Sporocytophaga myxococcoides: one gene and its partner. The protein of the gene in region 1 interacts with the protein of each later gene in a pairwise test. Links are inferred from orthologs where the notes say so. Each region holds a gene or a part of one and is shown in the gene's direction. Other genes may lie near its edges. The genes, in order: MYP_RS05195 and rlmB.

What was found.
Region 2: the proteins of MYP_RS05195 (region 1) and rlmB interact in binary tests that used the Escherichia coli proteins (3 or more experiments, as listed by UniProt). The link is inferred for Sporocytophaga myxococcoides from one-to-one orthologs.

Annotation. Positions count from the first base shown.
Region 1 is NZ_BBLT01000002.1:205,818-212,275, forward strand. Bases 2,244-5,174 are described here. They hold MYP_RS05195 (NAD(P)H-hydrate dehydratase), read left to right. Parts: upstream 2,244-2,908; coding sequence 2,909-4,441; downstream 4,442-5,174. Other genes in these bases: MYP_RS05190 (NADH-quinone oxidoreductase subunit D), read left to right, coding at 2,244-2,712; MYP_RS05200 (hypothetical protein), read right to left, coding at 4,436-4,675; MYP_RS05205 (rhodanese-like domain-containing protein), read left to right, coding at 4,970-5,174. In the rest of the region: MYP_RS05175 (NADH-quinone oxidoreductase subunit A), read left to right, coding at 1-348; NADH-quinone oxidoreductase subunit NuoB, read left to right, coding at 353-880; MYP_RS05185 (NADH-quinone oxidoreductase subunit C), read left to right, coding at 995-1,489; more of MYP_RS05190, read left to right, coding at 1,492-2,243; more of MYP_RS05205, read left to right, coding at 5,175-5,413; MYP_RS05210 (DUF1622 domain-containing protein), read left to right, coding at 5,729-6,088; MYP_RS05215 (lipocalin family protein), read right to left, coding at 6,185-6,458. UniProt on the Escherichia coli protein: Bifunctional enzyme that catalyzes the epimerization of the S- and R-forms of NAD(P)HX and the dehydration of the S-form of NAD(P)HX at the expense of ADP, which is converted to AMP.
Region 2 is NZ_BBLT01000012.1:74,418-80,712, reverse strand. The notes cover bases 3,528-6,295. They hold rlmB (23S rRNA (guanosine(2251)-2'-O)-methyltransferase RlmB), read left to right. Parts: upstream 3,528-4,417; coding sequence 4,418-5,173; downstream 5,174-6,295. Other genes in these bases: MYP_RS22010 (mannose-1-phosphate guanylyltransferase), read right to left, coding at 5,215-6,291; MYP_RS22020 (glycosyltransferase family 117 protein), read left to right, coding at 3,528-4,346. In the rest of the region: MYP_RS22030 (YifB family Mg chelatase-like AAA ATPase), read left to right, coding at 1-398; MYP_RS25530 (T9SS type A sorting domain-containing protein), read left to right, coding at 551-1,183; more of MYP_RS22020, read left to right, coding at 1,380-3,527. UniProt on the Escherichia coli protein: Specifically methylates the ribose of guanosine 2251 in 23S rRNA.

The DNA of each region.
Region 1 (6,458 bases):
GACCCTGTAGGAAATGCCTGGGGGCAATTTAACATGAGATTTTACATCATAGCGTTGATTTTTATTCTCTTTGAAGTAGAAGTGGTTTTCTTATTTCCCTGGGCTACGGTTTTCGCAAATAAAAAACTTATAGCTGCAACTGATGGTCTATGGGCTTGGTTTTCAATTACGGAGATGTTCATTTTTATAGCAATCCTTGCTTTGGGCCTTGCATATGCATGGGCAAGGGGATACCTGAACTGGGTGAAACCGGATCAGGAGATTGCTCCATTTAAATCTCCGGTTCCGAAGAAATTATATGAAGATATTAATACCAAATATTCCGGGAAGACAGCTTTAGAAAGGTAAATAAGTGGGACTATTAGATCATAAATACGGACAAGGTGGCATTATTCTCACAAAAGCAGATGATGTTATCAACTGGGCAAGGTTGTCTTCTATCTGGCCAATGGGATTTGGAATTGCATGCTGTGCCATTGAAATGATGTCTACATTTGCCTCGGGTTACGATCTGGAGCGCTTTGGAATATTTCCCAGACCTTCCCCTCGTCAATCAGATGTTATGATAGTTGCCGGTACAGTGACCTTCAAAATGGCTGATCGTATCAGAAGGTTATATGAACAAATGCCGGAACCGAGATATGTCATCTCCATGGGATCCTGTTCCAATTGTGGGGGCCCTTATTGGGAACATGGATACCACGTTGTAAAGGGTGTAGACAGAATCGTTCCTGTTGATGTTTATGTGCCAGGTTGCCCTCCAAGGCCGGAGATGCTCATTGGTGGCTTTATGAAACTTCAGGAAAAAATCAGGACCGAAAGTATAAAAGAACCGAAGCTTATTAATAAGGTTCTTGAGAAGAAAAAAGCTTTGAGCTGAAAGCTTAAAGCGAAAAGTTTTTCAGGCACAAGCTTTGAAAGTAGTACTACATTGAAGTCCTTGTCCTTCAGGAAAAGGATTTAGGATGAGGTGAATTTTTAAATCATTTAATTTATGACCTTTCAGGAAATTAAAGAACTGATTATACAGGAATTTGGAGCAGAAGTGGTGGAAGCTGAGAATATATCAGGTCTTCAGCCTGTACTCACTATTGTAAAGGACAAACTACCACAGATTGCAAAATTTCTATGGAGTAATGATAAGACCTATTTTGATTATTTGTCCTGCATCACCGCAATTGATAATTTGAAAGCGGGCATAATTGAAATCATTTATAATTTCTATTCGATACCATATAACCATCATTTTACTCTCAGAGTAGAAACTTTACGAGGAGATGAAAATAATCATCCTAAGATCCCAACTCTGAGTGAAATATATAAAACAGCCAACTGGCACGAACGTGAAGCTTTTGATCTTTTCGGAATTATTTTTGAAGGGCACCCTGACCTCAGAAGAATTCTTCTTCCTGCAGACTGGGAAGGATATCCTTTAAGAAAAGATTATAAAGAACAGGAATATTATCACGGTATAAAAGTAGCTTATTAAAGATGCCAACTGACAGGATTCAATACATTTACCATAAAGACAATCTCCAGAAGTCTGAGCCTACCCGCACAAAGCCTGAAGATCTTAAAACCGAGGAGATGATTATCAACCTCGGTCCCCAGCACCCATCTACTCATGGTGTATTGAGACTTGAGGTAATTACAGATGGGGAGTTTGTAAGAGAGGTCATTCCTCATATGGGGTATTTACACAGATGTTTTGAAAAGCATGCAGAAAACCTTCCTTACAATCAGATTATTCCTTTCGTTGATCGCATGGATTACCTGGCTTCAATGAACTCAGAACATGTATATGTGATGGGTTTAGAGAAGATGCTGGGTATTGAAAATACATTACCTAAAAGAATAGAGTATATCAGAGTTCTTGTAGCAGAGCTGAACAGGCTTGCTTCACATTTCGTAGCAATCGGAACTTACGGTATAGATATTGGAGCGTTTACTCCATTCCTCTGGCTGATGCGAGATAGAGAGCATATCCAGCGTCTTCTGGAATGGGTATGCGGTGCGAGAATGCTATACAATTACATTTGGGTAGGTGGATTGTTTTATGATCTTCCCGTTGGTTTTGAAGATCGTTGTGCAGACTTCATAAAATACCTTAAGCCAAAAATGAAGGAATTGGAAGCGCTGGTAATCAACAATAAAATTTTTATTCAGCGTACAGCCAATATCGGAATACTGCCTCTGGATCTGGCTATCAATTATGGTTGCTCGGGGCCAATGCTGAGAGCATCAGGCTTGAAATATGATCTGAGAAAGGTAGATGCCTATTCTGTCTATCCAGAACTGGATTTTGATATACCTGTGGGCAAGGGTGATATGGGAACCGTTGGAGATTGCTGGGATAGGAACTATGTGAGAGTTTTAGAATGCTACGAGTCCATAAAAATTATTGAACAATGCCTTGTGCAACTTACAGGAACTCACAAGAGGACCAGGGAGTTTGATCCGCAGGCCATGGTCCCTAAAAAGATCAGACCTAAAGCAATGGATTTTTATGTGAGAGGTGAAACACCCAAAGGGGAGCTAGGTTTTTATTTCAGGTCAACTGGAAATACAGATATTCCTTACAGATGTAAAGGACGCTCTCCATGTTTTGTAAACCTTTCTGTCATTAATGAATTATCAAAAAATACGATGCTTGCAGACTTAATAGCGATCATTGGCTCTATAGATGTGGTAATGGGAGAAGTGGACAGGTAAGTAATAAGTTGTAAGTAATAAGTTTTAAGTTGAAAGCACAAAGCTGAAAGTATTATTAGCTTGATTAAAATCTTAAATATTAATACATTCAAGTCCTTCTCCTTTAGGACACAGTCCTCAACTTAACGAATCTTTGATTGTGGTTTAATAAACAATGTTAAGTTGACAACCAAGTCCTTTAGGAACAGGATCTAAGATGAGGTCTTTTAGCCTTATGAAAATCCTCTCCGCTGACCAGATAAGGGCACTTGATGCCTATACAATTAAGAACGAGCCAATTACATCCATCGACCTAATGGAGAGGGCTTCAGTAACTTTTGTTAATTGGTTTATAAAACGATTTAAGCCGCATAGAGAAGTTTATATTTTTTGTGGTCCGGGAAACAATGGTGGCGACGGACTCGCAGTTGGCCGTTTATTGACCCATGTACAATATTCTGTTAAGGTCTTTATTTTTTCTTCCGACAGATATAGCAAAGACTTTGACATTAATTTAAAAAGACTTGAAAAGCTTGTAACTATTACCAAGATCAATTCAAAGGAAGATATCCCAATTTTATCTATAGGAGGAATTGTTATTGATGCAATCTTTGGCTCCGGATTGTCAAGACCTGTTGGTGGCTTATATGCAGATATTATAAAATCTATTAATGATTCGAAAGTTACTAGAGTTGCAATAGATATAGCTTCAGGACTTTTCTGCGATGCAAATAATGAAGATCCAGTTAAGCTGAAGGTTGATTATACCTTTACATTTCAATTACCGAAACTTTCATTTCTGTTTCCTCAGAATGAAGATTACACTGGTTGCTGGGTTATAGGAGATATCGGACTAAATAAATCTTTTATTGAAAGTCAAAGTTCGGCGTTTACTTATGTTGAAGAAGAAGAAGCTTTTTCTGTCGTAAAACCAAGAAGTAAGTTTAGCCACAAGGGGGACTATGGAAAAGTATTGATTATGGCAGGCAGCTACGGAATGATGGGGGCGGCAGTTTTAAGTGGAAAGTCTTGTTACAGAGCAGGAGCAGGATTAGTAAAATTCCATTCGCCTAGGTGTGGTGTTCAAATATTGCAGTCTTCCTTGCCAGAGGCTATTCTCAGTGTTGATCCGGAAGAAAATTTTATCTCAAGCCTTCCTGACATTTCAGGTTTTAATACAGTAGCTGCAGGACCCGGATGGTATGAAGGGGCTGAATCGGCATTTCTTCTACAGCAGATTTTTGAAAATAAGAATATTAATCTTGTGCTTGATGCGGGGGCTTTAAATGTATTAAGTAAAAACAAGGAACTATTGAATGCACTCCCACAAAATACGATCCTTACTCCACATCCTGGTGAATTCAAAAGACTCGCTGGAGAGTTTTCAAATGATTATTCAAGATTAGAGGGACTCAGAAAGTTTTCACAAAGATACAAATGCATCATGGTATTAAAGGGCGCAAACACTATGGTTGCATTACCGGATGGAAATGTAAGCTTCAACAGTACAGGTAATCCGGGAATGGCTACTGCGGGGAGTGGAGATGTATTGACAGGCATTATAGCCGCTCTTCTGGCACAGGGATACAGTCCAGCAATGGCCTCTAAATTAGGGGTTTATTTACATGGATATGCAGGAGATCGTGCAGCATCCAAATCGGGAACAGCATCAATCATCGCAGAAGATATTATTGATGGTGTTAAAGATTTTTACCTGGAATTCGACAAGAAATATAGTGCCTCATTATGAGTCTACTTTCACAACAGTCCCTGAAGAGTCGTAAAGCACTTCTCTCAGTTGGCCTCTATATTCGAAGTTGGCTTCATATTGCTTGTTTTTCTTTTCTTCCCATTTAACTTTCACATCAGTAGGAAAGTCACTGTAAAAGGCATTGATAACAGGGTCAGGAACCTGTGCAGGATCCAGGTTTTTATTGCAGGCAAATGCAGTCATTACCAGGGCACAAATGATGATTTTCTTCATTTTTTATCCTCTTTAAAAATTAAACCTCAGAAAAATGGATATTGTTGGAAACAAATTCTTCTTATCTCATTTGGCCTGATGTTTGTTAAGTTTAAAAAGCCATTGGCAGTTCAAAAAACCAATAAATCATTATGGTCAATTGTTTTATTACAGACTATAATGATTTGATAAACAGTGATAAAATTTTAATAATTAATCCTGGTTAAAATTTAAAAATGTTTTATTCGTTTCATAATTTCTTGCAGACCTTACGAATAAAATTTAATTTTAACTTTAGATGCTGATTTAGAATATATGAAACTAACTTCGAAACTAACTGTAATCTTCATAATGCTAATTTCTGTTGGCATTCTTTCATTTACATTAAATAAAAATGACAATCCATTTACCGAGGAATATCTGATTGAGCCCTCAGAACTAGCCAGAATTCTGAATAGTTCCACGGCCAAACAACCAGTCATTTTTAATATGGGACCTATGCAACCTATTAAAGGATCTGTAAATGTGGGTATTGGAAACAGTACTTCTGGAATGAATCAACTTCAGACTAAAGTGAGCAAGCTAAATAAAAATCAGTTTATTGTTATTTACTGTGGGTGCTGTGCAATGCAAAATTGTCCTAATGTAAAGCAGCCTTACGATTTCCTTAAAAATGCTGGTTTTGAAAATTTTAAAATTCTTAATATTAAAAGTAGTTTGAGTGAAGATTGGGTAAACAAAGGATATCCAATGAATTAATTAATCTAATGGTAATAGATTTCAAGAAAGGGCCTTTTAAAAGGCCCTTTTTTTGTTTTATCGAAATCTTTTAAATATTTATCGAAGAGGTGGCTTTTTTTGCGAAACGTTTTTAAAACATGAAGTCTAATAGATATAAATATTAAAAGTTTTACCCCAAGGGAATATATTTTTTAAACTTATTGTCCGAAATATTCCCTTAGGTTTTTTTATTTTTTTAGCTATTATTTTTACCTGGGGGCTGAAGTGATATTCAGCCTTCTTTCTTTTTATATAATAACCAAACAATTACATTCTCTTGATGTTCCTTTATTTATGGAAGAAATAGTAAAGTCAATAACCACTGCATTGGCAAGAGGGGCGGAAATTGCGGCAGCGTTAGTTATTGGCATTGCTTCTGTCAGGGCAATTGCAATGTTTTTAGGTAATTATTTTAAAAAGTTAGCACCCCAAAAAATATCCATTGAAGACATCCGCCTTTCCTTAGGACGTTCTCTGGCATTGGCTCTGGAATTTCTTTTAGGTGCAGACATTCTTAAAACTGCCGTAGCTCCGACGTGGAATGAAATTGGTCAGCTTGCAGCAATAGCGGTATTACGAACAGCCCTTAACTTTTTTCTGGACCGGGAACTTAGAAATAATGAGATTAGCAGGTCTGGTGAGTCTGCAAGCTGAAAAGCTATTGGTAAATAGGTAAAAATCAGAAAGTATAAAAGCAAAAAGGCAACTAGTTAACCAGCTGCCTTTTTGTGTAATTTTAAGTTTAAATTTTTATTGAGCAGTGAAGGTGCCCTTTGCTTGTACTGGTCCAAAATCGGTATCAAAGGCAGTATTTGCAATTAAAGTAGTGCTTGTAATTGAAGTAATATTAAAAGTTCTTTCACTTTCTGTTCCTTTGTCCATAAACAAAGTTTTTTGATCAGCTGAAAGTTCCCATGTGCCGGAAGTTTGAAGAGCTGGCGAACAAGTCTTATCTCCATCGTTTAAGGCGTATGTACCCTGTTCGCTGTATGTAATGATATCATCTTTATAGCAATCCACATAA
Region 2 (6,295 bases), on another replicon or contig:
GAATAGACCTTCATGTAGAAGTGACTCCTGTTGGTTTTGATGAGATGTCTTCGATACGGAAAACAGAAAGTAGCGGCGAAATCAGGGAGCGTGTAATTAAGGCGAGAGAAATTCAACAAAAAAGATTTGAGGAATTGCCGACTGGTGATAATCCCATTCATTCAAATGCAATGATGCCCTCCCAGATGGTTAAAGAAATTTGTATTATTTCTGAACCAGGAAAAAATCTGCTTAAAAGTGCTATGGAAAAATTAGGTCTTTCTGCCAGAGCTTATGATAGAATATTAAGAGTTTCAAGGACTATTGCGGATTTGGCTGAAAGCGAAGAAATTAAAGTGGAACATTTGGCAGAAGCAATTCAATATCGAAGTCTCGACAGGGACGGTTGGGCAGGTTAATTTTTATATACATTCAGGAACTTTATTTGTTCTTATTAAATTATGCTTTCAGGAGCAATTTCATGTTTCTCCTTTAAACCCAATAATTTCCAGAATATTTGGCATGGTTTTTATCCTTAAATTGGTTAACTTCACAATTAATATTCAGCAATATGAAGAAACATATACAAAAATTGTTTTTTATAGTCTTTATGGTACTCTGGGGCCTTGCGGTTTCAGTAGCCCAGACACATCAGATTGCTGTTGTTAGTTCTCGTTTTGATCCGGAAGTTTTGAATGTAGGCCCGAACGATACCATAGAATTTATCTGGCAGGGAAATGGAAATTCTTCAAGTTCACATCCTGTAAAAGCAAACGATAATTCATTTGCTTCTCCAGCTCAGGGGAGTGTAACCTCTTATAAAGTGTTCGCAAAAAATCTGACTCCCGGAGCCAACTATTCATATATTTGTACTGCTCATTCTTCCATGCAAGGGGTTATAAATGTTTCGGTTACATCTAGTTTGGCAGATCTTCGAGAATCTAAATATGAATTTCATATCTCTCCTAATCCATTTGATGATGAATTGAATCTTACCATTTTCCCAGGAAATAAAAATGTCAAATTTATTAAGATTTTTGATATCATAGGAAAAGAGGTAGCATCCATAGATTTAAGTAACAAGGTTGGGCCTTCAGCTTATAAAGTTGATTTTTCCAATCTCAGGCCAGGACTTTACTTCTGCAATGTATATTCAGATAAGGGTATTATAGAAACCAGAAAAGTTTTGAGAAACAGATCTTAATGTTTTAACTGTTTCTTCATAATATTTAAGAATGAGATTCCTATGGGGTCTCTTTTTTTGTTTTATACCACAAAGTGCCTTAACTAATTCATATGTTCTGCCAAGTATTTTTGAAATTCAATAAAGGATGGGTAATTAATAGTCAATTGACAGAATTTTGCTAATTTCGCCTTCCATAAATTTTTAATTGGTAAAGATGTATAATTCAAATTACTCAAAACTAAATAACCTCTTGGGGTGGTTGGTTTTCATTTTTGCAACAGCTGTTTATGTGCTTACCATTGAGCCTACGGCAAGCTTTTGGGATTGTGGTGAGTTTATCGCCTGCTCCTACAAATTACAAGTACCACACCCTCCGGGAGCCCCTTTCTTTTTATTAATAGGAAGAATATTTTCTTTATTGGCTTCTGATGTAACTCAGGTGGCTTTCTGGATCAATATGGTTTCTGCCATATCTAGTAGTTTCTCGGTATTATTTCTCTTTTGGACTATCACTCTAATTGCAAGAAAATTTGCAAAGGATTATGTGAATCCAACTCTTGGTGAGAAAATAGCAATATTTGGAAGCGGGGTAGTTGGTAGCCTTGCATTTACTTTTTCAGATTCATTCTGGTTCTCGGCTGTTGAAGCAGAAGTATATGCAATGTCTCAGTTCTTTACAGCATTTGTATTCTGGGCAATTTTAAAATGGGAAACAAAAGCCGAAGAAACGGGAGCTGACAAATGGTTGCTTCTTATTGCTTACACAATCGGTCTTTCAATAGGAGTTCACTTATTAAATTTGCTTGCAATTCCGGCACTCGCTTTTGTATACTACTTTAAAAAATACGATATCACAAAGGTGGGTGTAATAGCAACATTCCTTTTGAGTGGTGTAATCATTGTAGTGGTATTATCAGGAATTATTCCCGGCTTACCTTCACTTGCAGGAACTTTTGAGATTTTCTTTGTGAATAATCTCGGCCTTCCTTTTAATTCCGGTATCATATTCTTCGGCATTCTTTTCCTTAGCTGTTTAATCTTAGGAATAGTTTATTCTATTAAAAATCAAAAGTATATTTTAAATCTTAGCCTTTTAGGATTGACTTTTATTCTTATAGGATATGCATCTTATGGTATTATCCTTGTCAGATCAAACTTCGATCCTCCGATAGATGAAAATGATCCTGAAAACGTAATAAGCTTTGTTTCTTACCTTAAACGTGAACAATATGGTGATAGACCGATCTTCAAAGGTCCTTTATTTACAGCAGGCTATCCGATTGACGTAGAAAAAGGTGGGGCGCTTTATAGAAAAGACAGTGCAAGTGGTCGATATGTTGTTTATGATTACAAGATGAATTATATCTATGATCCGAAACATGTCACATTATTCCCGAGAGCCTATAGTACCCAGTCTCATCATGTTGAGGCTTATCGAAGCAGGATGAATTTGAGAGAGGGGAAAAAACCTTCTTTCTGGCAGGATAAGGGTTATATGTTTAGCTATCAGATTGGACATATGTACATGCGTTATCTTGGTTGGAACTTTATCGGAAGGGAAAGTGATATCCAGGATAGCGATGTGTTATGGCCATGGGATTACTTTAAAAAGGATTTACCGGAATACCTGAAAAATAACAAGGCAAGGAATAACTTCTTCATGTTGCCATTTATATTGGGTGTTGTAGGTTTCGTCTACCTTTTTAGCAAAAATAGAAAGGATGGAATAATTGTTTCTCTGTTATTTATCTTTACCGGACTTGCAATTGTAGTATATCTAAACCAACCTCCGATAGAACCAAGAGAAAGAGACTATACCTTTGCCGGATCATTTTATGCTTTTGCTATATGGATTGGATTGGGAGTGTTTTTCATCGCAGATCTATTGGAGAAAATTGTAAAAAGTGAATCTACAAGATCTGGTATATCCTTTATATTATGTCTTTCTGTACCTGCTATAATGGGGCAGCAAGGTTGGGATGATCATGACAGATCAAACAGATTCTATTCTGTAGATTCTGCAAAAAATCTTTTGAACTCATGTGCTCCAAATGCAATACTGTTCACTGGTGGAGACAATGATACTTTCCCTCTCTGGTATGTTCAGGAAGTAGAAGGTTTCCGTACTGATGTACGTGTATGTAATCTAAGTCTTTTGAATACAGACTGGTATATTAAGCAGATGAAGCAACAGGCTTATGAATCAGCACCATTGCCAATATCCTTGAATTTTGAAAATTATATTCAGGGAAAGAATGATCAGATTTATTTTGTGGAAAAGCCTCAGTATAAAAATGGAATCAATCTTGCTGGTTATATTCAACTTGTAAGAACTGATAATCCGGAAATCAGACAGGAAAGCGGAAGAGGCGATTACTATACAACACTTCCTTCGAAAAATCTGTACTTGAATATAGATAAAAATGCTGTGCTGGCAACAGGTGCAGTGCCTGATACACTTAGAGGTCAGGTTCTTGACAGACTTGCATGGAATATCGGAACAAATACATTGGAGAAGAAAGATCTTATCATTCTTGATATGATCGTTACCAACAATTGGAAAAGGCCGATTTATTTCTCTACTACATTGTCTGGTTCTAATTTCCTAAACCTTAAAGATTATACTCAATTAGAAGGTTTGGCTCATAGATTAATGCCGATAAAATATCCGAACGCTTCCCAGGGCTATGTTTATGATAAGGTGATGTATGATAACATGATGAAAAACTTTTTCTGGAGAGAACTTGATAATCCTAAAGTTTACTATGATGAAAATTATTTCAGAATGACTGTAAATTCAAGATCTCAGTTCTACCGTCTTGCGTCAACACTTTATAATAACGGAGAAACAGAAAAGGCAAAAGAAGTAGCAGAACATTGTTTTAAAGTAATGCCTGATGATCCTATTACTTATGATATTGCAACACCTCCTTTTATTCAAATTTTCTTTAAAACAGGAAATGAGAAAATGGCTATGGACATTGCTAATAAAATGGGGAACAGAGCTATTGAAAATCTTGAGTATTACAAGAAGGAAAGGATACCATATGGAAGAGATTATGAGCTGAACTTCTACATTCTCGATTCAATCATAAGAGCACTGAAAGAGGGTGGCAAAGCCAAAGAAGCGGCTAAGTTTGAAGAAGTGTTAATGTCTTACTCTTATCTATTTAATCAGTAAAAGTAAATTAAAGAAATACAACCATCACAATGCCAGGCTTGTCCTGGCATTGTGATTTAAACGAATACCAAATGGAGAGAAATTCCCCGCATAATAAATCTGAATTGCTTTTCGGTATAAGACCGATCATTGAAGCCATAGAAGCAGGTAAAGAAATTGATAAGATTCTTGTTCAGAAGGAACAGTCTTCTCCTTTAATGAATGAATTGTTACAGGCTGCATTTCATCATAAGGTGCCGGTTCAAAGAGTGCCGGTAGAAAAGCTTAATCGCATAACCAAGAAGAATCATCAGGGAGCGATTTGCTTTATGTCCTCTATTGTCTATGCTTCTTTGGATAATGTAATTTCTGATTGCTTTCAGTCAGGCACAGTTCCAATGATTTTGGTGCTTGACAGAATTACTGATGTTAGAAATTTTGGGGCTATTGCAAGGACAGCGGAATGTATGGGGGTTCATGCTATTGTTATCCCTGCGAAAGGGGCTGCTCAGATTAACAGTGATGCAGTTAAAACTTCTGCAGGAGCATTGAATCATATTCCAGTCTGCAGAGAGGAAAGCCTTATTAAAACCATAAAATACCTTAAAGAAAGCGGGCTGTCTGTAATAGCATGTACGGAGAAGGCTCAGAAAACAATAGCCCAGGCGGCTTACAATGATCCGGTTGCAATTGTGGTGGGGTCGGAAGAAGATGGTATTTCTGATGAGATCATTAAAAAGGCGGATGAAATTGTAAGGATACCAATGACTGGAAAAATAGGGTCTTTGAACGTATCAGTTGCGGCTGGAATGATATTGTATGAAGCAGTTCGTCAAAGAGGGGGCTAGACTATAAAAAAAGAAAGCCCCGAAGAGTCGGGGCTTTTATATTAAATAAACCTTGCGTCTTTCTTATTCTTGGTGTCTGAAACAAAGTCTTTAACTCTTTGCTCATGATCTTTTTTGCAGATCATAAGAACATCATTAAATTCTGCAATGATGAAGTCTTCAAGGCCTTCTACTACTACTAATTTTTCTTTTGGTACTTTAACAATACAGTTTTTAACATCATAAAGCATCGTATTGCCTTCTATCACATTACTGTTCTCATCTTTATTGGATAGCTCATACAATGATTTCCAGGTGCCAAGGTCACTCCAGCCAAAGTCACTAAGCATTACAAACACTTCTTCTGCTTTCTCCATGATGCCAATGTCAATAGAGACATTCTTGCATTGAGAATAAGCTGTACTAATAAAGGTTTCTTCTTCTTTTGACCAATATTTACCACTGCCTTCTTCGAAGATTTCTGCCATTTCAGGCAAGTGTTTCTGGAAGTTCTTTATGATAGCGTTTACATTCCAGATGAAAATTCCTGCGTTCCATACAAAGTCACCACTTTCCAGGAATTTCTGAGCAAGTTCAAGCTGGGGTTTCTCAGTAAAAGTTTTTACCTTTTTTATTCTGTCCGGGTTTTCTTCAATATATTGAATATAACCATATCCCGTATCAGGCCTGCTTGGTTTAATGCCTAAAGTAATAAGCTTTTCACTTTTCGCAGCGGCATCCATTGCTATTTTTATGGTAGACTCAAACTCAGTTTCCTTAAGAATAACATGGTCTGAAGGTGCAACTACCATTGTTGCATTAGGATTGCTTTGTTTTATCTTATAACATGCATATGCGACACAAGGTGCAGTATTTCTGGCTATAGGCTCGCTCAGTATCTGCTCATCTTTCATGAATGGCAGTTGTTGCTTCACCAAGTCAGCATATATTTTGTTTGTAACAACCAGTATATTCTCTTTGGGAAGAATATTGAAATACCTCTCAGCGGTTTGTTGCAAAAGAGTTTTTCCGGTACCTAATACATCGTGAAACTGTTTTGGGAATTTTTCTCTGCTGAAAGGCCAAAATCTGCTTCCGATCCCACCGGCCATAATCACCACATAATAGTCTTTATTCATTATG